DNA from 3 places in the Xanthobacter sp. DMC47 genome. Region 3 is predicted to be linked to each of the others. Evidence: predicted binding sites of a transcription regulator. Region 3 holds the regulator's gene; each other region holds the start of a gene.

Region 1 (6,582 bases), on a different contig from region 3:
GCCGGGCTCCGGGGAGAACAGCTCTTCCTTGCCGGGCTTGCCGTCCCATTCCTTGGCGTCGGGCGGGGCGTCGCGCTTCAGGGTGATGTTGGGCCAGGTCTTGGCGTATTCGGCGTTGAGCGCGAGCCACTTCTCCAGCCCCGGCTCGGCATCGGGCTTGATGGCCTCGGCCGGGCACTCCGGCTCGCAGACGCCGCAATCGATGCACTCGTCGGGGTGGATGACGAGCATGTTCTCGCCCTCGTAGAAACAGTCCACCGGGCACACGGACACGCAATCCATGTATTTGCAGCGGATGCAGTTCTCGGTGACGACGTAGGTCATGGGCAATCCCTTTCGAGGGGTCCGGGTAGCGCAGGCGCACGCGCCACGCAAGCGGCTGCAAGCCGCAGGCCCCTAAACACCGCTACGCTTCTGTTATTTCCTCAAAAAGCGCGAGGGCGGATGTAGCATCTCCCCGGCGCTCCGCAAAGGCGGTGACGCGCAGCACCCGCACCTGCCGGTCGAGGGCGATGGTGAGCACCTGCCCCGCCCGCACCATGTGGCCGGGGCTGGTCACCCGCGCGCCGTCGAGCCGCACATGGCCCGAGCGGACGAGATCGGCGGCGTCCTCGCGGGCGCGCACCACGCGGGCGTGCCAGATCCAGCGGTCGAGCCTCTGCCGCTCCGCCGGATCCGTCACGGGTCAGCCGCCCTTCTTCTCCGCCTCCAGCCGCGCCTTCAGCGCGGCGAGGGCGGCAAACGGGCTATCGGGGTCCGCCGGCTTCTCGCGGCGGCGCTCCTGATGGGCGGGGCGGTTGTCCGCCCGCTGCTCGGGACGCGGCCCACGATGGCCCTCGTTCCGGTGGCCTTCCTGCCGATGCTCGCGGTTGCCCTCGTTCTCGCGCGGGCCGCGGAACGGGCGGTCGCCACGCGGCGGACGCGGCGCGCGCTCGCCTTCGGGGGCACCGGCCTCGGCGGGGGCATGCTCGGGACGGCGGTGGGGCGGACGGCCATCGCGACGCTCGCCGCGGCCACCACCCTTCTCGCCAACGCGATCGCCGCGATCGCCACCGGGACGATCGCCGAAGCGGCGGCCTTCGCCGGCAGGACGCTCGCGACGCGGCGCGCCCGGCGGACGGCCGGGACGCCACACCTCGATCAGCTCGGGCTCGGCGGGAGCGGCGTCGGCCGCGGGAGCCTCGGCAACGACCTCGGCGACGCCTTCAACCGCCTCTGGGCCACCGGGGGCGGCGGGGGCCTCGACCTCTGCCGCGACTTCGGCGGCGGTGGGATCGCCAGACACCTCGACCGCCTCGGCAGCAGCCTCGGCCTCGGCCGCGTCGGCAAGAACCACATCAGCGGCGACCACGTCAGCGGGGGTTTCTTCGGCGGGCGATTCCTCAGAGGGAACATCCTCGGCGGGCGCCTCGACAAGCGCCTCGTCCACCGATTCGGCCGGCGCTTCTGCCGGGGCGTCGAACAGGAGATCCGCCTCGATGGCGCCTTCCGGCAGCGGGGCCAGCTCCACAGGGGCGGCTTCCGGCGCGGCGGCGGGGGCCTCGGCCTCCGGCGGCGGGGGGCGGCGCTCCATGCGGTAGCCCAGCGACTTCAGGATGGAGGCGAAATCCTCCCCCGAGCAGCCGGCCAGCGAGGTCATGCCCACGGTGACGGTGAAGCCCCGGCCATCCACAGCCCCGGCCGGCTTGGGGCCGGGGGAGTTGGGCCGCCACGCCAGCGCGGGGCGGATGAGGTCGGCAAGGCGCTCCAGAATGTCCACGCGCACCGCGCGCTCACCGCACACGCGGAAGCCGACGGCGCGATAGAGCCCCTTCTGCACCTCGTGATCCACCGGGATGGAGGTGCGGCCCGAGGCGGCAAGGTGCGGCAGCTCGTCGAGGCCCTTCTGGGCGAGGCCGCCGTGCTTCAACGCATAAAGCTCAGCCGCCAGCGCGCGCGGGGCGGGCTTCAGCAGCGCCGGCAGGTAGATGTGATGGGCGCCGAAGCGCACGCCATGGCCACGCAGGGTGGCGCGGGCGGCCTGATCCAGCCCCTTCACCTCGTCGGCGACGCGGGCACGCTCCAGCACGCCGAGGCTCTCGACGATCTGGAAGGCGATGCCGCGGGCGATGCCGGTGATGTCCTCGGCGGTGCCGAGCTTGGTGAGCGCGCCGAGCAGCTTCTCGATATGGGCGGCCACCCACAGGGTGAGGCGCGCCTCCACCTGGTCGCGGGCCGGGCCGGTGAGATGCTCGTCGGCGATGATCTTGAAGCGCGGCTTCAGCACCTCGTCGCCGGGGATGAGCTTGGCCACCGCCTCGCCCGTCCAGCGGATGGTGCCGTCGAAGGTGAGGACGAACGCCTCGTCCACCGCCTGCGACAGGCGCTGGGCGCGCTGCTCGATCTCGCCGGCCAGCGCCTGCTGGGCGGCGGCGCGCAATGCCTTCGCCTCCTCGCCACCGGCCGCGGCTGCGGGATCGGGGGCGAACTGGAAGCCGTGGAGGTGGCCGATGACGTGGCCTTCGACGGTAACGTCACCGGTCTTGCTGATTTCAGTTTCGAGCATCGTGTTCTCTCGCAGGCGCCGCATGAGCACGCTGGTCCGCCGATCCACGAAACGCTGGGCCAGCCTTTCGTGCAACGCATCCGACAGCTTGTCCTCGACCCCTCTCGTGACGCCTTGCCAGTGCTCCGGATCCCTGAGCCAGTCGGGCCGGTTCGCGACGAAGGTGAGGGTCCTCACCTGCGCGATCCGGTTCGACAACGTGTCGATGTCGCCTTCTGCGCGATCGGTCAAGGCGATTTGACGCGCGAACCAGTCATCGGGGATGCGGCCACCCCCCTTTATGTGCCCGAAAAGGGTGCCCACCAGCTCCGCATGGGCGCCCGGGGAGACCTTCCGATAGTCCGGCACCTGGCAGGCATCCCACAGCCGTTCCACGTCGGCGGCGCCGTCGAGACGGCCCGTCACCTCCATGTCCCGGCTCATGATTTCAAGCACCGCAACGTCATCGGCGGTGGGCGCGCGGGTCAGCCCCTCCTCTTTCGGGAGGCGCGAAAGGGAGGCGAGGAGCGCGGCGGGCGACTGGAAATCCGCGACGGCGTTGCGCCATTGCAACACCTTCGCAGTGTCGAACACATGCTCCTCCAGCCGCGAGACCAGTTCCTCCTCGAACGGTGGACAACGTCCCGTCGTGCCGAACGTGCCATCGCGTGTCGCACGGCCGGCGCGCCCGGCGATCTGCGCCATCTCGGAGGCGTTCAGCTTGCGATACTGCCAGCCGTCGAACTTGCGGTCCGAGGCGAAGGCCACATGGTCCACGTCGAGGTTGAGGCCCATGCCGATGGCATCGGTGGCGACGAGATAATCCACGTCGCCGGACTGGTAGAGCTCCACCTGCGCATTGCGGGTGCGCGGCGAGAGGGCGCCCATCACCACCGCCGCACCGCCCCGCTGGCGGCGGATGAACTCGGCGATGGAATAGACCTCGTCCGCCGAGAAGGCGACGATGGCCGAGCGGCGCGGCAGGCGGGAAATCTTGCGCTCGCCGGCGAAGGAGAGGGTGGAAAGGCGCGGCCGCACCACCACGTTCACCCCGGGAATGAGCTTTTCCACCAGCGGGCGCATGGTGGCCGAGCCGAGCAGCAGCGTCTCGTGGCGGCCGCGCCGGTTCAGGATGCGGTCGGTGAAGACATGGCCGCGGTCGAGATCGGTGGCGAGCTGGATCTCGTCGATGGCGACGAAGGCCACGTCGAGATCGCGCGGCATGGCCTCCACGGTGGAGACCCAGTAGCGGGCGTTCTCCCCATGGCGGCCCTTGGGCTTGATCTTCTCCTCGCCGGTGATGAGCGCGACCTTCTCCGCCCCCACCCGGTCAACGATGCGCTGGTAGACCTCGCGCGCGAGCAGGCGCAGCGGCAGGCCGATGATGCCGCTCTCATGGCCGAGCATCCGCTCGATGGCGAGGTGGGTCTTGCCCGTGTTGGTCGGGCCAAGGACCGCGCTCACCCCCCGCGCCCTCAGATTGCGCGGCAGCACGGCCCATCGGGTGACGTCGTCCATCGGCTCTGGCGCAATCCACGTAAAGGAGGGGTGTCCCTGTATCATATCGGGACGCGGGGGCCATGGCGAAAGGGGGCGCGCGGACATTCGCGGAACGGGAGGGGAGCGAATCAGGTGAGGGGCAGGGTTCGCGGGGTGTTCTCCCGCGAGGCAGGCCAGCGCGTCCCATACCCTTGACTTGATGCGGCTTTTCCTTCCCATGGAGGTAGGGCGGCGCGGCAGCACGCGCCGGGGGCGTGGAGGCAGCGGTGTTTCTGAAATGGGCTGAACTTTCCTCACCGGCACTCGCAGCGCTGGACAAGACCCGCATGGTCGCCGTCCTGCCCGTCGCCGCCGTGGAGCAGCATGGCCCCCACCTGCCGCTGGGCACCGACCTCTTCATCGCCGAGGGCTATGTGGAGCGCATCGCCTTCATGGTGCCGCGCGAGGTGGACGCGGTGTTCCTGCCCGTGCAAGCGGTGGGCAAGTCCGACGAGCACATCTCCTTCGCCGGCACGCTCACCCTCTCGCCCGCCACCGCCATCGCCGCTTGGGTGGAGCTGGGCCGCAGTCTCGCCCGCGCCGGGGTGCGCCGCCTCGTGCTCATGAACACCCATGGCGGCAACGTGCCGGTGATCGATCTGGTCGCCCGTACCCTGCGGGTGGACCACAAGATGCTGGCCGTCACCTGCTCCATGCACCGCTTCGGCTACCCCGTGGGCCTCTTCTCCGACCACGAGCGGGCGCACGGCATCCATGGCGGGGAGATCGAGACCTCGCTGATGCTCGCGTTCCGCCCCGAGCTGGTGGACATGAGCCACGCCGGGCCGTTCCCGCCCTATTCCATCGCCATGGAAACCGAGTTCCAGCGCCTGCGCGCCAACCACCCGGTCGGCTTCGGCTGGCTGGCGGAAGATCTCAGCCCCGACGGCGCCATGGGCGACGCCACCCACGCCACCGCGCTCAAGGGCGAAGCCGCCTACGAATACGGCTCCCGCGCCTTCGTGGAGCTTTTGAAGGACGTGGCGGCCTTCGACCTCGCGCGGCTGGAGCCGCATGCGTGAGGGGGCGGGGACGGCAGACGAAAGCGCGTGCTCCCCATGTCACCGTGTCATCCCCCGGCTTGTCCGGGGCATCCACGGTAGGGCTGGATCCGGCTCTCGAACATGGCTCAGGCGGCGCAGTGGATCGCCCGGACGAGCCGGGCGATGACGGCGGGAAGGGAGCGCTTCAGTAGCCCGGCCCTGACGGCGCAATAATCGCTCCCCTACCCCCGCTCCGCCCCTGCAATCAACTCCGGCAGCCGGGCGCGGTTCAGCGCGAGCCATTGCAGGGCGAGGATGAGGAAGCCGTTGATGCAGCGCCCCTGCGCGATGGCGGCGAGGGCTTCGTCCACCGGCACGGCGAAAGGCCGGGTCGTCTCCGTCTCCGCCGCCGATCCCGCCCGCTCGGGCAGGCGCGCGGCATCGAGGATGCCGAGATAGAGCAACACGCGCTCGTCGCTCACCCCGGGCGACGGGGTGAAGGTGAGCATGGGCAGCAGCAGGCGCGGGGTGACGCCCGCTTCCTCCTCGCACTCCCGCCGGGCGGCGTCTTCGGGCTCCTCGCCCGGCTCCACGATGCCGGCGACGATCTCCACCAGGTCGCCGCGGTCTTGGACGAGGTGCGCCGAGAGGCGGAACTGGCGGATCAGCACCACGTCATCGCGCGCGGGATCATAGCCGAGCACCCCCACCGCCGTGCCGCCGCGCACGATGTCGCGCACCTGGGCATCGCTGGTGCCGTCGGAATGATGCAGCACGAGGCGGTAGCGCTCATAGGGGCGGAAGCCCTTGGCGAGCAGTTCCGGGCCTTCCACGTCCACGCGGGCGGGGCGGTCTTCCATCTCGCTCACTGGCGCACCACGCCGTGGCCGGTGGCGTCGAGGTTGAAGGCGGCCGCGAACAGGGCGCGGGTGTAGTCCTCCTTCGGATGCTCGAACACGTCGTGGGCCGGCCCCTCCTCCACCATCTTGCCGTTGCGCATGACGAGGATGCGGCTCGCCAGCGCCGAGACCACGCGCAGATCGTGGGAGATGAACATGAAGGTGAGGTCCCGCTTCTTCTGCAGCGCGCGCAGCAGGTCCACGATCTGCGCCTGCACGATCATGTCGAGGGCGCTGGTGGGTTCGTCCAGCACCACGAAGGAGGGCTCCAGCGCCATGGCACGGGCGATGGAGATGCGCTGGCGCTGGCCGCCGGAGAATTCGTGCGGATAGCGGTGGCGTGTCTCCGGATCGAGCCCCACGTCGGCGAGCGCCGCGATCACCCGCGCCTCCCGCTCATCAGCGGTGAGCTTGCGCTGGTGGACCAGCAGCCCCTCCCCCACGATCTCCGCCACCGACATGCGCGGCGAGAGCGCGCCATAGGGGTCCTGGAACACGATCTGCAGGTCGGAGCGCAGCGGCCGCATGGCCTTGAAGCTCAGCGCATCGATGGGCTTGCCGAGGAAGGCGATGGGTCCGGTGCTGGAGATGAGCCGCAGCAGCGCAAGCCCCAGCGTGGTCTTGCCCGAGCCCGATT
Region 2 (6,582 bases), on a different contig from region 3:
CTCTCCAAGCTGACCCTGGCCGCGAGCCTCCTGGGCGATCTGGTGAAGAGCTGAGAGGGCGCTGGCTTAACCGTCGCCCCCCGGCTCGGTCGGAGGGCCCTCAGGCCGCTCCCGCCCGCACCGGAACGACGGCGGGAGCGGGGGAGGCGGGCGCCTCCACCTGTGCAGCCTCCACTGCCCCCTTCACCGTGGACACCGCCGCCGCCTCGCCCTGGAGGACGGCCGGCGATTCCTCAGCCATGAAATCCGCCACCACCACACGCCGGCCGGTGCGGTCGCGGTTGAGGCTGCGGATGGTGTAGCGGCGGTGCGCCGGCGTCGCGGGAGAGAGATAGGCGAGGATGATCGCCTCCGCCTGCCCCGTCGCCAGCCGGCGCGCACCACCGGCCGGGGCCGCCTCGGCCTCAATACCGTCCGCCATCAGCCGGTGAACCAGAAGCAGGGCTGCCGCCTCGTCGAGCGCCGAGCGGGCGGGCAGGACCAGCACTTGGGGGCCTTGTGGCCGGGGCGCGGCCTCGCCGCTCTCGTCCGCGGCCGCAGGGGGCTTCTCGTCCGGCTCCGGCATGTGGTCCAGAAGGTCCGCGAGGGTGTCGCGGATGCGCTCCTGCCGGCTGGCGTCGAGCGCGCCGCGCGCCGCATCCCGCTGGGCAAGCCTCAAAGCGGGCATCACCACGCCGTCGCAATAGGCATCGAGATCCTTCTGCCGCAGCACCTCCTCGGCGGCGGCGGCGGCCTCGATGGGGTCCGCGGCCAGAAGGCGCTGATAGAGGAGTTCGCTGTCCGACAGGGGCGGCCGGTCGCCCAGTGCCACGTCGAGGAATTCGAGGCTTTCCACGTGGCGCCCGAGCACCACCAGACACAAGGTAAGAGGGGTCGAGAGCAAGAGGCCGATCGGCCCCCACAGCCAGGTCCAGAAGGTGGCAGCGGCGATCACCGCCACCGGCGAGAGGCCGGTGGAACGGCCATAGAGCAGCGGCTCGATCACATGACCCACCAGCGGTTCAACCACGATGAAGAGGGCGGCGGCCGACAGCACCATGGTCCAGCCGGGGTCCACCGCCAGCGCAAAGCCGATGGGCAATGCAGCGGCCACCGCCGCGCCCACATAGGGGACGAAGCGCAGCACCGCCGCGGCGAGGCCGAACAGCAGCGGGCTCGGCACCCCGATGAACCACAGGCCGAGGCCGATCACCGTTCCGAAGGCGGCGTTCAAGCCCACCTGGGCCAGGAAGAAGCGCGACAGCCGCCGTGCCGCATCATCCAGCGCTGCCGTCGTCCGCTGGATGTCGTGGGCGCCGGCGAGGCGCACGAAACGGTTCCTGAGGTCCTCGCGCTGGAGCAGGATGAACAGCACGAAGATGAAGACGATGCCGAGCGTCGCCAAAGGATGCAGCAGTGGCGCCATGACGGTGGAGAGGGTACCGAGCGTGCCGGGCGGCGGCTGGCGGATTTCCACCGGCAGAGGCCGACCGCCCGTCGCAAGGAGCCCGCCCTCCTCCTTCGCGGCTTTGGCCGGATCCGGAGCCTCGAGTTCCCGGCCGAGATCCTGGATCATGTCCATGGTCCGCTCGAACGTGCCGGAGCCGCCGGTCGCCTCCTTGAGGGAGCGTATCTTGTCGCTCAGGTTCAGCCGGTATTTCGGCAGCTCGGCGACGAGATCTGAGGTCTGGAGCGCGATGACCGAGCCGAGCGCCAGCAGGCCCACGAAGGTCGCGATCACCACCACCACCGCCGCCGCCGTCCGCGGCACCCGCACGCGCCTCAGCACCAGAATGACCGGAGCCAGCACAAAGGCGAGGAGGATGGCCACCGCGATGGGCACGAACACGTCGCGCCCCACATAGAGCACTGTGACGATGGCGATGGCGGTGAAGAAGGCGAGCAGCCGGTCCCGTCCCGGCAGATCGGCGCCTGCGGCCGGGCCGGGCAACGACGGATCCTGTGACTGCAGCATCGCCGCCTCTCCCCAATTTCGCGCCCGCGGCGCCGAACAGGGCATCAACGCTGCGGCGTGGCAGTTGATCCATGGCACTGCGAGATCGCGCTTGGCGGGCCGGAACGAGGGGCTCGACCGTGGCGTTCAGGGGATGGATGGATGCAGGGAGCAGGAAGCGCCATGTACATCTACAAGGTGGTCTGGCGGGCCGGCGACGAGGATCCGCTGCATGTGCGGGACAAGCGCCCGCCCAAGGCCATTGCCCGCGACCTCATCAAGGACGGCTACCTCGTGACCGAGGCGGTCGCCGTGCGCGCCGCCTCCTCCGCCTTCAAGGACGAAGACGGCAATGCGGTGCAGGAGGAGTTCTTTTCCGCCGCGCCGGTGGGCGCCGTCGTGCTTGTGGCATCCGCGATCGCGGCGCTGGTGGAACATGTGGTGCCGGCAGGGGCCGAGCCCATGCCGGAATTTACCGCCTGAGGAGACTCACGCCCGCGCACGGTTTCCCTCGGGCGTTCGGGCTGCCATGGTGCGGCGTCGCTTGCCAGCCGGAACCCGCCCTTGCCTTCCTCGCAGCCCTTCGCCCGCGTCCCGCGCCGGGCCGTGGTCGGCTGGATCCTGTTCGATCCGGCCTGCCAGCCATATTTTACGCTCATCACGACCTTCATCTTCGCCCCCTATTTCGCTTCCGCCGTGGCACCGACGCCGGCAGAGGGGCAGAGCCTGTGGGGTTTTGCCACCGGGGCGGCGGGGCTCGTCATCGCCATCTGTTCGCCTATCCTCGGCGCGGTGGCCGATGCCTCCGGCCGGCGCAAGCCGTGGATCGCGGTCTTCGGGCTGATGCTCATGGCGGGTTCGGCGCTGCTGTGGTTCGCGGTGCCCGGCGACACCGCGCGCATCCCGCTCATCCTCGCCGCCTTCGCCATCGGCACCATCGGCGTGGAGTTCGCCACCGTCTTCAACAACGCCATCATGCCCGACCTCGTGCCGCCGGAGCGGCTGGGCCGGCTTTCCGGCACCGGCTGGGCGGCGGGCTATTTCGGCGGGCTGGTGTCGCTCGCGCTGATGCTCTGCTTCTTCTCCACCGCGCCGGACACCGGCCTCACCCTCATCGGCCGGCCGCCGGCCTTCGGCCTCGACGCCGCGACCCGCGAGGGCGACCGCTTCTGCGGCCCGCTGACCGCTGTTTGGTTCGCGGTGCTGGTGCTGCCCATGTTCCTGTTCGTGCCCGACCGCGCGAAAGGCCTGTCGCCGCGCGAGGCGGTGCGCAAGGGACTGTCCGAAATCCGCGTCCTGATGCCGAAGCTGAAGGCGCGCCCGGCCCTCGCCCGCTTCCTCATCGCCAACATGATCTATGCGGACGGCCTCGTCGCCCTCTTCGCCTTCGGCGGCATCTATGCGGCGGGCACCTTCGGCTGGGGCTCCATCGAGATCGGGATCTTCGGCATCCTGCTCACCCTCACCGGCACGGCCGGGGCTCTGGCCGGGGGGTGGCTGGACGATGCCTTCGGCCCGCGCGTGGTCATCCTCGGCGCGCTCCTCGCGCTGCTTTTCGCCTGCGTCGGGCTTCTCTCGGTGGCGCGCGACTCCATCCTGTTCGGCCTCGTGCCCACCGCGCCGGGAACGGGTCTTTACGGCACCGTGCCGGAGAAGGTCTATGTGGGCCTCGGCCTCCTGATCGGCGCGGTGGCCGGCCCACTCCAGGCCGCCTCGCGCACCCTGCTGGTGCGCCTCGCGCCGCCGGAGAATATCGGCGAATGCTTCGGCCTGTTCGCGCTCTCCGGCAAGATCACCTCGTTTGCTGCCCCCACCACGGTCGCCATCGTTACCGCCCTGACCCAAAGCCAGCGCGCGGGGGTGGCGGTGCTGGTCGCCTTCTTCGGGGTCGGTGCCATTCTTGTCGCAGGCATCCGCACACCCTTGCGGCAGAATGCCGGACAGGCGAAGGATGCGACCCACGCCGTCCGCCAGGCGCGCAGGGAGTGACCCCCATGGCCATCCGCTCCATCCGCTTCGATCCGCACCCGCCGCTCGACCCCGGTGCGGCGACGACCGTGCATGAATGGTATCAGGATCGCACTGGCGCCTTCTCGGCGGGCTTCTGGGCCTCCGCCCCGTCGGAGATCGAGGTGAGCTACGACGAGGACGAATTCTGCGTCCTCATCGAAGGCACGGTGGAACTCACCGATGCTTCGGGCCACACCGAGACCTTCCTCGCCGGGCAATCCTTCGTCATTCCCTCGGGGTTCAAGGGGGTGTGGAAGAGCGTGACGGCGGTGCGCAAGTTCTACGTGGTCCACCTCCCGTCGCCCGCCCCCGGAGCCCCCAAGGCCGCGCCCTCCTTGCCTGATGCCGCCGGTGACCTCGCAGGAACCTGAACGCCCGCCGGGAACCACCCCGGGCACACACCTGTTGCCCTTCCGGGATGTGATTTCGGAAGGAGGCTCGCCCATGTCGATCCGGCTGCAACTCGCCGCCATGCTGTTCATGATGATCCAGGCCGTCACGTTCTTTGCCGGCCTGCTGGCGCTGCTGCTGTCGCCGCTGGCGCGCGACGCCATGAGCGTGATGCCCTTCGTCGTGATCGGCTCGTCGATCGTGTCCGCGCCGCTGTCGTGGTGGCTGGCACCCCGGCTCAGGGCCCGGACCTGGCGGCGCGAGGGCACGCTCGAACTGCTCAGGTGAAGGATCATCCGCGGCCAAGCTCGCAATCCGGCGCGCGCGATGCCATTTTGTTCCCTTGAGCGAATCACGCGCACCGAGACCTGTTGCATTGAGACCGCCTGAATCCCCGCGCCGTCCGGGCCATGAACCCGGCGGAGCGCCAGAGCTTCCCGCCTTGAAGCCCGGCGGCATTGCCGCGCGGGCGCGTGCCGGCATCGCGCCCGCCGGGCCGCAGGCCTCCTATCTCTCCGGCCTCAATCCCGAGCAGCGCGAGGCGGTGGAGACGCTTGACGGTCCTCTGCTGGTGCTTGCCGGCGCCGGAACCGGCAAGACGCGCGTGCTCACCGCCCGTGTCGCCCATATTCTTGCCTCCGGCCGCGCCTTTCCTTCGCAGATCCTGGTGGTGACCTTCACCAACAAGGCCGCGCGGGAAATGAAGGACCGCATCCACGGCATGGTCGGCGACCAGATCGAGGGGATGCCCTGGCTCGGCACCTTCCATTCCATCGGCGTGCGCATCCTCCGGCGCCACCACGAGCTGGTGGGGCTGAAGAGCGGCTTCACCATCCTCGACACGGACGACCAGATCCGCCTGCTCAAGCAGCTCCTCGCCGCCGAGAACATCGACGAGAAGCGCTGGCCGGCACGCCTGCTCGCCGCCACCATCGACGGCTGGAAGAACCGCGGCCTTTCGCCCAAGGACGTTCCGCCCGGCGAGGGTGCCGTCTTCGCCAACGGCAAGGGCGGGATGCTCTATGCCGCTTATCAGGCGCGCCTCAAGGCGCTGAACGCGGTGGATTTCGGCGATCTGCTGCTGGAAGGCATCCGCCTGTTCCGCGAAAACCCCGACGTGCTCGCCGAATACCACCGGCGCTTCAAGTATCTGCTGGTGGACGAGTATCAGGACACCAACGTCGCCCAGTATCTGTGGCTGCGCCTGCTCGCGCAGGGCTCGAAGAATGTCTGCTGCGTCGGCGACGACGACCAGTCCATCTATGGCTGGCGCGGCGCGGAGGTGGACAACATTCTTCGCTTTGAAAGCGACTTTCCCGGCGCCAAGGTCATCAGGCTGGAGCGCAATTACCGCTCGACGGGACATATCCTCGCTTCGGCCGCCCACCTGATCGCCCACAATGAGGGGCGGCTGGGGAAAACCCTGTTCTCCGAGGGCGACGAGGGCGAGCGAGTCTCCGTCACCGGGGCGTGGGACAGCGGCGAGGAGGCCCGCGCGGTCGGCGAGGAGATCGAGGCGCTGCAACGTGCCGGGCATCGGCTATCGGAGATCGCCATCCTGGTCCGCGCCTCCTTCCAGATGCGCGAGTTCGAGGATCGCTTCGTCACGCTGGGCATGCCCTATCGCGTCATCGGCGGCCCGCGCTTCTACGAGCGGGCGGAAATTCGCGATGCTCTGGCCTATCTGCGCTGCGTGAACTCCACCGCCGACGACCTCGCCTTCGAGCGCATCGTGAACGTGCCCAAGCGCGGCATCGGCGATGCCACGGTGAAGCAGATTCATGATGTCGCCCGGGCCGCCGGTGTGCCCCTTCAGGAAGCCGCGCGCGTGCTCACCGAGAGCGAGGAGCTGAAGCCCAAGGTGCGCGGGACGCTGCGCGGGCTCATCCAGGCCTTCGAGCGCTGGCGCGAGCAGGCGCGCACCATGTCCCACACCGAGATTGCCGAGATCGTCCTCGACGAGAGCGGCTATACGGAGATGTGGCAGAAGGACCGCTCCGCCGAGGCCGCCGGGCGGCTAGAGAACCTGAAGGAACTGGTGCGCTCCATGGAGCCGTTCGAGAACCTGCCCGGCTTCCTCGAGCACATCTCCCTCGTGATGGACGTGGACAACGGCGCCGGCGAGGATGCGGTGCAGGTCATGACCCTGCATTCGGCCAAGGGGTTGGAGTTCGACACCGTCTTCCTGCCCGGCTGGGAGGAAGGCCTGTTCCCTCACCAGCGCGCGCTGGATGAGCAGGGCAAGGCGG
Region 3 (6,582 bases):
GGCCAGCCCCTCCAAGGGCCTGATCCGCGCGGACTTCGATCCGCCTTCGCTCGCCCGCGCCTACCAGCGCGGCGGCGCCACCTGCCTCTCGGTGCTCACGGACACGCCCTCCTTCCAGGGCGCGCCGGACTATCTGAAGGCCGCCCGCACGGCGGTGAGCCTGCCGGTGCTCCGCAAGGATTTCATGTACGACACCTATCAGGTGGCGGAGGCCCGCGCCTGGGGGGCGGACTGCATCCTCATCATCATGGCCGGTGTGGACGACGCCCTCGCCCGCGACCTCGCCGACGCGGCGGCCGCTTATGGCATGGACGCCATCGTCGAGGTGCATGACGGTGCCGAGCTCGACCGCGCGCTGGCGCTGCCCTGCCGGCTCGTCGGCATCAACAACCGCAATTTGCGCACCTTCGAGACCACGCTGGAAACCTCCGAACGCCTCGCGCCCCGCGTGCCGAAGGACCGCATCGTCATCGGCGAGAGCGGCATCTTCACGCCGGCCGACGTGGCCCGGCTGGCGCAGGTGGGCATCGGCACCATTCTGGTGGGCGAGAGCCTGATGCGGCAGGAGGATGTCGCATCCGCGACGTGCCAGCTCCTCGCCAGCTAGGCTTGCCGTATACGTGAAGTTACGCCTTAATACGTGAGGTGGCCCGACAAGAGGCCGCATGCACCGGCCCCTGCGCGGGCTGGTGCCTCACGGGAGGAAAAGCTTCATGAGGACGTTTCTTTGCGTGGCGCTTGCCGCCGCCAGCCTTATCGCCACGCCTGTTTTCGCCGCGGACCCGACCGGCCTGTGGCAGACCCCCACCCGCAGCGGGCAGGTGGAAATCTCCAAGTGCGGCGCCAGCCTCTGCGGCCGCCTCGTCTCCTCCGAGGGGCTGAAGGCCGATCCGGCGCTGAAAGACGTGAACAATTCCAACGCGTCCCTGCGCAGCCGCGCGCTGAAGGGCCTCACCATCCTCACCGGCTTCTCCGGCGGCCCGCAGGAATGGACCGGCGGCAGCATCTACAATGCCGAGGACGGCAAGACCTATTCAGGCACCATCACCATGGATGGCGACAGCACCCTGAAGCTGCGCGGCTGCGTGGTGGTGCCGCTCTGCAAGACGCAGGTCTGGACCCGCCTGCGCTGATCCAACCAACGCCGGCAACACAGCCTTTCCGCCGCCCTGTTCCTGCGGCGGTGGACAGGCGCCGCCGCGGACGCCATCTTCCCCGACCTCAGATCGATTCCGGGGAAGACCGCGACTTCCATGGCCAGCCTGACCCATCTCGACGAACAGGGCGCCGCCCGCATGGTGGACGTGTCGGACAAGGACGCGACCACCCGCGAGGCGCTGGCCGAGGGCCGCGTGGCGATGGCGCGCGAGACGCTGGATCTCATCCTCTCCGGCAACGCCAAGAAGGGCGACGTGTTGGGCGTGGCGCGCATCGCCGGCATCATGGCCGCCAAGCGCACCCATGAGCTGATCCCCCTCTGCCATCCCCTGATGCTGACCAAGGTGGAGGTGGAGGTGGTCCCCGATCCCGCCCTGCCCGGCCTTCGCGTCACCGCCCGCGCCAAGGTGACGGGCCAGACCGGCGTGGAGATGGAGGCGCTCACCGCCGTCTCGGTGGCCTGCCTCACCATCTACGACATGGCCAAGGCCGCCGACCGTGGCATGCGAATTGAAGGCATTCGCCTGCTGGAGAAATCCGGCGGCCGCAGCGGCCATTTCCGCGCCGAGACCGGGGCGGCCTGAGCCGGCCCGCCACCATGACCCGACAGCACGTGCAGAGTGAGGGAGCCGCGCCATGGCGCTCATGACCGTCGAGGAGGCCACCGCGCTCATTACTGAGGGCGTCGTCGCGCTCGGCGTCGAGGATGTGCCGGTGCAGGCGGCGGCCGGGCGGGTGCTGGCGCGCGACCTCGCAGCACGCCGCACCCAGCCCCCCGCCGACATGTCGGCCATGGACGGCTACGCCGTGCGCGGCGCCGACATCGCCGAGACGCCGGCGCACCTTGCAGTCATCGGCGAATCCGCCGCTGGCCGGCCCTTTGCCGGGACGATGGGCGCCGGACAGGCCGTGCGCATCTTCACCGGGGCCGTCGTGCCGGAGGGCGCCGACACGGTGGTGATCCAGGAAAACGTCACCCGCGACGGCGACACCATCACCACCACCGCCCCGACTGCCGCGCTCCGCAACGTGCGCAAGCGCGGCTGCGATTTTTCTGAAAGCGCACCCGGCCTGTTCGCCGGCCGGCGCCTGACCGGCCGCGACATCATGCTCGCCGCCGCCATGGACCATGCGACAGTGCCGGTCGCGCGCCGCCCGCGCGTCGCCTTGCTGCAGACCGGCGACGAACTGGTGCTGCCCGGCCAGGGCACCGGCAACGGCAGCGAGATCGTCGTCTCCAACGCCTTCGGCCTCGCCGAACTCGCCCGCCGCGCCGGGGCCGATGTGACCGACCTCGGCCTCATCAAGGACGACCTTGCGGCCATCCGCGCCGTGGTGGCGCGCGCGCTCTCCGGCGAATTCGATCTCGTGGTCTCCTCGGGTGGCGCCTCCGTGGGCGATCATGACCTGATGGCCCCGGCGCTGAAGGCCGAGGGGGTGGACCTCTCGGTGCATAAGATCGCGCTGCGCCCCGGAAAACCGCTGATGTTCGGCCATCGCGGCGCCGTGCGGGTGCTGGGGCTGCCGGGTAACCCGGTGTCCTCCCACGTCTGCGGGATGGTCTACCTCGTCCCCCTCATCCGCGCTCTGCAGGGTGATTCCCGCCCCGGCCCCGAGACCGTGCCGGCGCGCCTCGCGGCCGACCTGCCGCCCAACGATGTGCGGCGGGATTTCATGCGCGCCACCCTCGACCGGCGCGCGGATGGCTCGATCCACGCCATTCCCTGCGCCTCGCAGGACAGCGCCATGCTGAGCATTCTCTCCGCCGCCGACTGCCTTCTGGTGCGCCCGCCCTTCGCGCCTGCGGGGCGCGTCGGCGACCCCTGCGAGATTATTCCCTTCGACGATTGAGCGTTAACGGGGCCTTCACCACTTGCGGAACACAAAAGGAACAGATAAAGACTGTTCATGATTTGTTTCGCGGCGCACCGGGCTGGATGCGCCTTGAATCGGGACCGGCCGAGAGCGCCGCTTCCGGGCGGTGCCTGCAAGGAACGGGGCCAGGGAATGCTCACTCGGAAGCAATACGACCTTCTGCGCTTCATCCATGAGCGGCTCAAGGAAACCGGGGTCCCCCCCTCCTTCGACGAGATGAAGGAAGCGCTGGACCTGCGCTCCAAGTCTGGCATCCATCGCCTCATCACCGCCCTTGAAGAGCGCGGCTTCATCCGCCGCCTGCCCAACCGCGCCCGTGCGCTGGAAGTGGTGCGCCTGCCCGACAGCGTGGCGCCGGGCCTTGCCTCCGCCCGGTCCGCAGGGCGCGGCTTTTCCCCGTCGGTCATCGAGGGCAGCCTCGGCAAGGTCCGTCCGGTGCCGGAGGACGACGAGGCGGGCCAGGTGGTCTCGGTGCCGGTCATGGGCCGCATCGCCGCCGGCACGCCCATCTCCGCCATTCAGAGCCGCAGCCACACACTGAACATCCCGCCCGAGATGCTGGGATCCGGTGAGCACTTCGCCCTTGAGGTCCGGGGTGACAGCATGATCGAGGCCGGCATCCTCGACGGCGACACGGTGCTCATCCGCAAGTGCGACAGCGCCGATACCGGCGACATCATCGTCGCGCTGGTGGATGACGAGGAAGCCACCCTCAAGCGCCTGCGCAAGAAGGGCGCCTCCATCGCACTGGAGGCTGCCAATCCGGCCTACGAGACCCGCATCTTCGGGCCCGACCGCGTGCGCATCCAGGGCCGGCTCATCGGCCTGATGCGCCGCTACTGATCCTTATTTCTCCTGCGGGAGATCCGGAACGGGGTGAGGGGCGCGGCGGTCCACGCTCAACGGGCGCCTGCGCTTTTTCTTAGAGGCGTTGCCCCTCACCCCGACGCCTCTTGAAGCCCCTCCCATCAGGGCGCGGTCGCATCTGCCTGAGGGTCGCCGGCATCGGCGGTGGCGGGTTCGGATATGGGTTCCGGCGGCAGCGGCGCCATCCAGGGACGGGATACGCCAGCCTTGCGGCTGGATTCGGCGACGAGCGCGCCGTCGCGGAGGGCGAAGGCGAGCGTCCCTGTCCGCGCAAGTTTCGCCGGGGTCAGCACCTCTGCTGGGCAGGTCTTGGGCGGCGGATCGCGGGTGACGACCATACGGGCGTTCAGGCAGTCGGCCTCCAGGCTTTCGGCGCGGCGCGAAATGGCGATAGTGCCGCCGCCGGGCAGCGGCGCGGTGCAGCCGAGCGGATCGCAGGTGAATCCGGCGGCAAGGTCCTTCGTTCCGGCCGTGCGGCGGTCGCCCTCCCGCGTCAGCCACTGCTCCACCACGAGTTTCTGGCCCGAGGCGCCGAGCACCGAAAGCCGCCCGTCCGGCATCCGCACCGCTACCGTCTGCGCATCGGGCGCTATGAGGAGGTCCGGCTTCAGAGGCGCGCCTGCCACCAGGGCGGCGAGGCCGAGGGGCACCAGCGCCGCGAGGGTGAGGACGCCGCGCAGCAGGCAGAGGGCCAGCAACGCGAGCGAGAGCCACAGCAGCGTCCCGGTGCCGATGAAGGCGGCGCGGATGTCGGCGCCCGGCAGTGTGCCCACCCAGTCGGACACCGCCGTCATGATCTCGATGCCGCGCCCCATCACCGGCCAGGCGAGATGATCCCAGCCGAACGGCATCAGCAGCACGCCGGCCAGTCCCGCCGGCATCACCAGGAAGGACACCGCCGGCATGGCGGCGAGGTTGGCGAGAAGCCCATAGGGCGCGACCCGCTGAAAATGGAAGATGCCATAGGGCGCCGTCGCCAGCCCCGCGACCAGCGAGGTCAGCGCCGTGCCCGCCACCAGCACAGCCACCCACGAAACCACCGCGCCGGCGATGCCATCCGGCCGGGGGATCGCCCGCAAGGGCTGGAGCCGCTCATAGGCGGCGACGAGGGCGAGGGTAGCGGCAAACGACATCTGCGTTCCCGGGTCCAGCGCCGCCTCCGGCGTCAGCGCCAGCACCACCACCGCCGCAACGCCCACCGATCGCAGCGACAGGGACGGCCGCCCCACCATCACGCCCGCCAGCACGAGCCCGGTCATGACGAAGGAGCGCTGGGCCGGGACGTCGTTGCCCGACAGCACCAGATAGAAGGCGCTGCCCGAAAGCGCGATCAGCGCCGCGATGGACTTGATGGGCAACGACACCGCCAGCCCCGGCACCAGCGCCAGCAGGCCCCGCGCCAGCGCGAACAGGGTGCCGGCCACCAGCGCCATGTGCAGGCCGGAGATGGAGAGGATGTGCGAAAGGCCGGAGACGCGCATGCTCTCCTCCACCGCCCGCGGAATGCCGGAACGGTCGCCGGCGACCAGCGCCACCGCCACTTCGGCCGGGACGCCGGTGAGCGAGGCGCGGATCCGGGCCGAGAGGCTCTGGCGCACCCCATCCAGCCCCATGGCGAGGCGCACGGACAGGGGCGGATCGCGCGGCGCCGCAGCCTTCGGGCGGCCGAGCCCGTAGCCGATGGCGCCGATGCCCTGAAACCACGGCGCGCGGCCGAAATCGTGGGCGCCGGGCATGGCGGGGCCGGAGGGCGGCAGCAATTGCGCCAGCTGCGTTACATGGCTGCCCACCGGCGGCGCCCAGTCCTTGCGGAGCGAGAGCCGCACCAGCGCCGGGGCATTGGCGAGCCCGCGCACGGCGTCTCCATCAAGCCGCAGCAGGATGCGGTCGCCCGTGGTCCGCCGCTCCACGCGCTCGATGAAGCCGGACAGACGCACCGGGGTCTTTGGCGGCACGATCATCTCGTGGGCGATGAGCGCGGTGCGCACCCCGCCCGCCGCAAAACCGGCTGCAGTTGCGAGCAGTACCGCGGCGATGCCGAACGTCACGGGGCGGGCCCGCGCAGCCAAGGCTGCCGCCGCAAATGCGGCCACCAGGACGAGACTGGCGACGAGCGACGGCTCGGTGGACGCGCCGAAGTAGAGCAGGAGGCCGGCGGTAAAGGCGGCCGGAAGCCACAGGATCAGCCGCCCCGAGGCCGCCTCGGCAGCGACGTCACGGGCGATGCGGGCCTTTAGCGCATCGGCGAAGCGGACAAGCCCGCGCGTGGAGAGCGCCGGGAGCGCGCCCGCGGCTCCCCGCCCCCCTGTCCGCGCCCTGCCTGAGGCCCGCTCGTCCATCCTCGCCCGCCGAGGGGCCGGTCCGGGCCGCGCCCGCCCCGTGTTCCTTGTGCCCCGCCTCTATGCTACACGGGCGCCTCCCGCGCGCCATGTGGTTCGGTTTGCGTTCCGCAGGGCTGCCGCACGCGCGTCTTCCGTCCAAGCGGACCCAATCCCGCCGAGCCCCGCCCGATGTCGCAGATCGTCACCCGCTTCGCCCCCTCGCCCACCGGCTTCCTGCATATCGGCGGGGCGCGCACGGCGCTGTTCAACTGGCTCTATGCCCGCCACACCGGCGGCAAGATGCTGCTGCGCATCGAGGATACGGACCGCCAGCGCTCGACCAAGGAGGCCATCGACGCCA

Evidence for each region. The regulator LexA, encoded in region 3, represses DNA repair genes until DNA is damaged. The targets are predictions, from matches to a motif close to TGTTCNNNNTGTGTTCNG.
Region 1: the regulator LexA is predicted to act here: its motif matches at 4,168-4,185, upstream of ACT54R_RS07855 (helicase-related protein).
Region 2: the regulator LexA is predicted to act here: its motif matches at 4,659-4,676, upstream of ACT54R_RS18035 (ATP-dependent helicase).

Annotation. Positions count from the first base shown of each region.
Region 1 is NZ_JBQUZM010000001.1:1,702,967-1,709,548, forward strand. It holds gene fdxA (ferredoxin FdxA) at 1-324, opposite strand, end outside; gene ACT54R_RS07850 (RNA-binding S4 domain-containing protein) at 407-682, opposite strand; gene ACT54R_RS07855 (helicase-related protein) at 686-4,042, opposite strand; gene ACT54R_RS07860 (creatininase family protein) at 4,351-5,085, shown strand; gene ACT54R_RS07865 (NUDIX domain-containing protein) at 5,289-5,906, opposite strand; gene ACT54R_RS07870 (ABC transporter ATP-binding protein) at 5,912-6,582, opposite strand, start outside.
Region 2 is NZ_JBQUZM010000004.1:1,337,987-1,344,568, forward strand. It holds gene ACT54R_RS18005 (NAD-glutamate dehydrogenase) at 1-54, shown strand, start outside; gene ACT54R_RS18010 (AI-2E family transporter) at 101-1,954, opposite strand; gene ACT54R_RS18015 (hypothetical protein) at 2,096-2,416, shown strand; gene ACT54R_RS18020 (MFS transporter) at 2,498-3,922, shown strand; gene ACT54R_RS18025 (cupin domain-containing protein) at 3,928-4,314, shown strand; gene ACT54R_RS18030 (hypothetical protein) at 4,388-4,621, shown strand; gene ACT54R_RS18035 (ATP-dependent helicase) at 4,776-6,582, shown strand, end outside.
Region 3 is NZ_JBQUZM010000006.1:229,002-235,583, forward strand. It holds gene trpC (indole-3-glycerol phosphate synthase TrpC) at 1-607, shown strand, start outside; gene ACT54R_RS23260 (DUF2147 domain-containing protein) at 714-1,133, shown strand; gene moaC (cyclic pyranopterin monophosphate synthase MoaC) at 1,254-1,742, shown strand; gene ACT54R_RS23270 (molybdopterin molybdotransferase MoeA) at 1,795-3,009, shown strand; gene lexA (transcriptional repressor LexA) at 3,166-3,876, shown strand; gene ACT54R_RS23280 (ComEC/Rec2 family competence protein) at 4,002-6,239, opposite strand; gene gltX (glutamate--tRNA ligase) at 6,411-6,582, shown strand, end outside.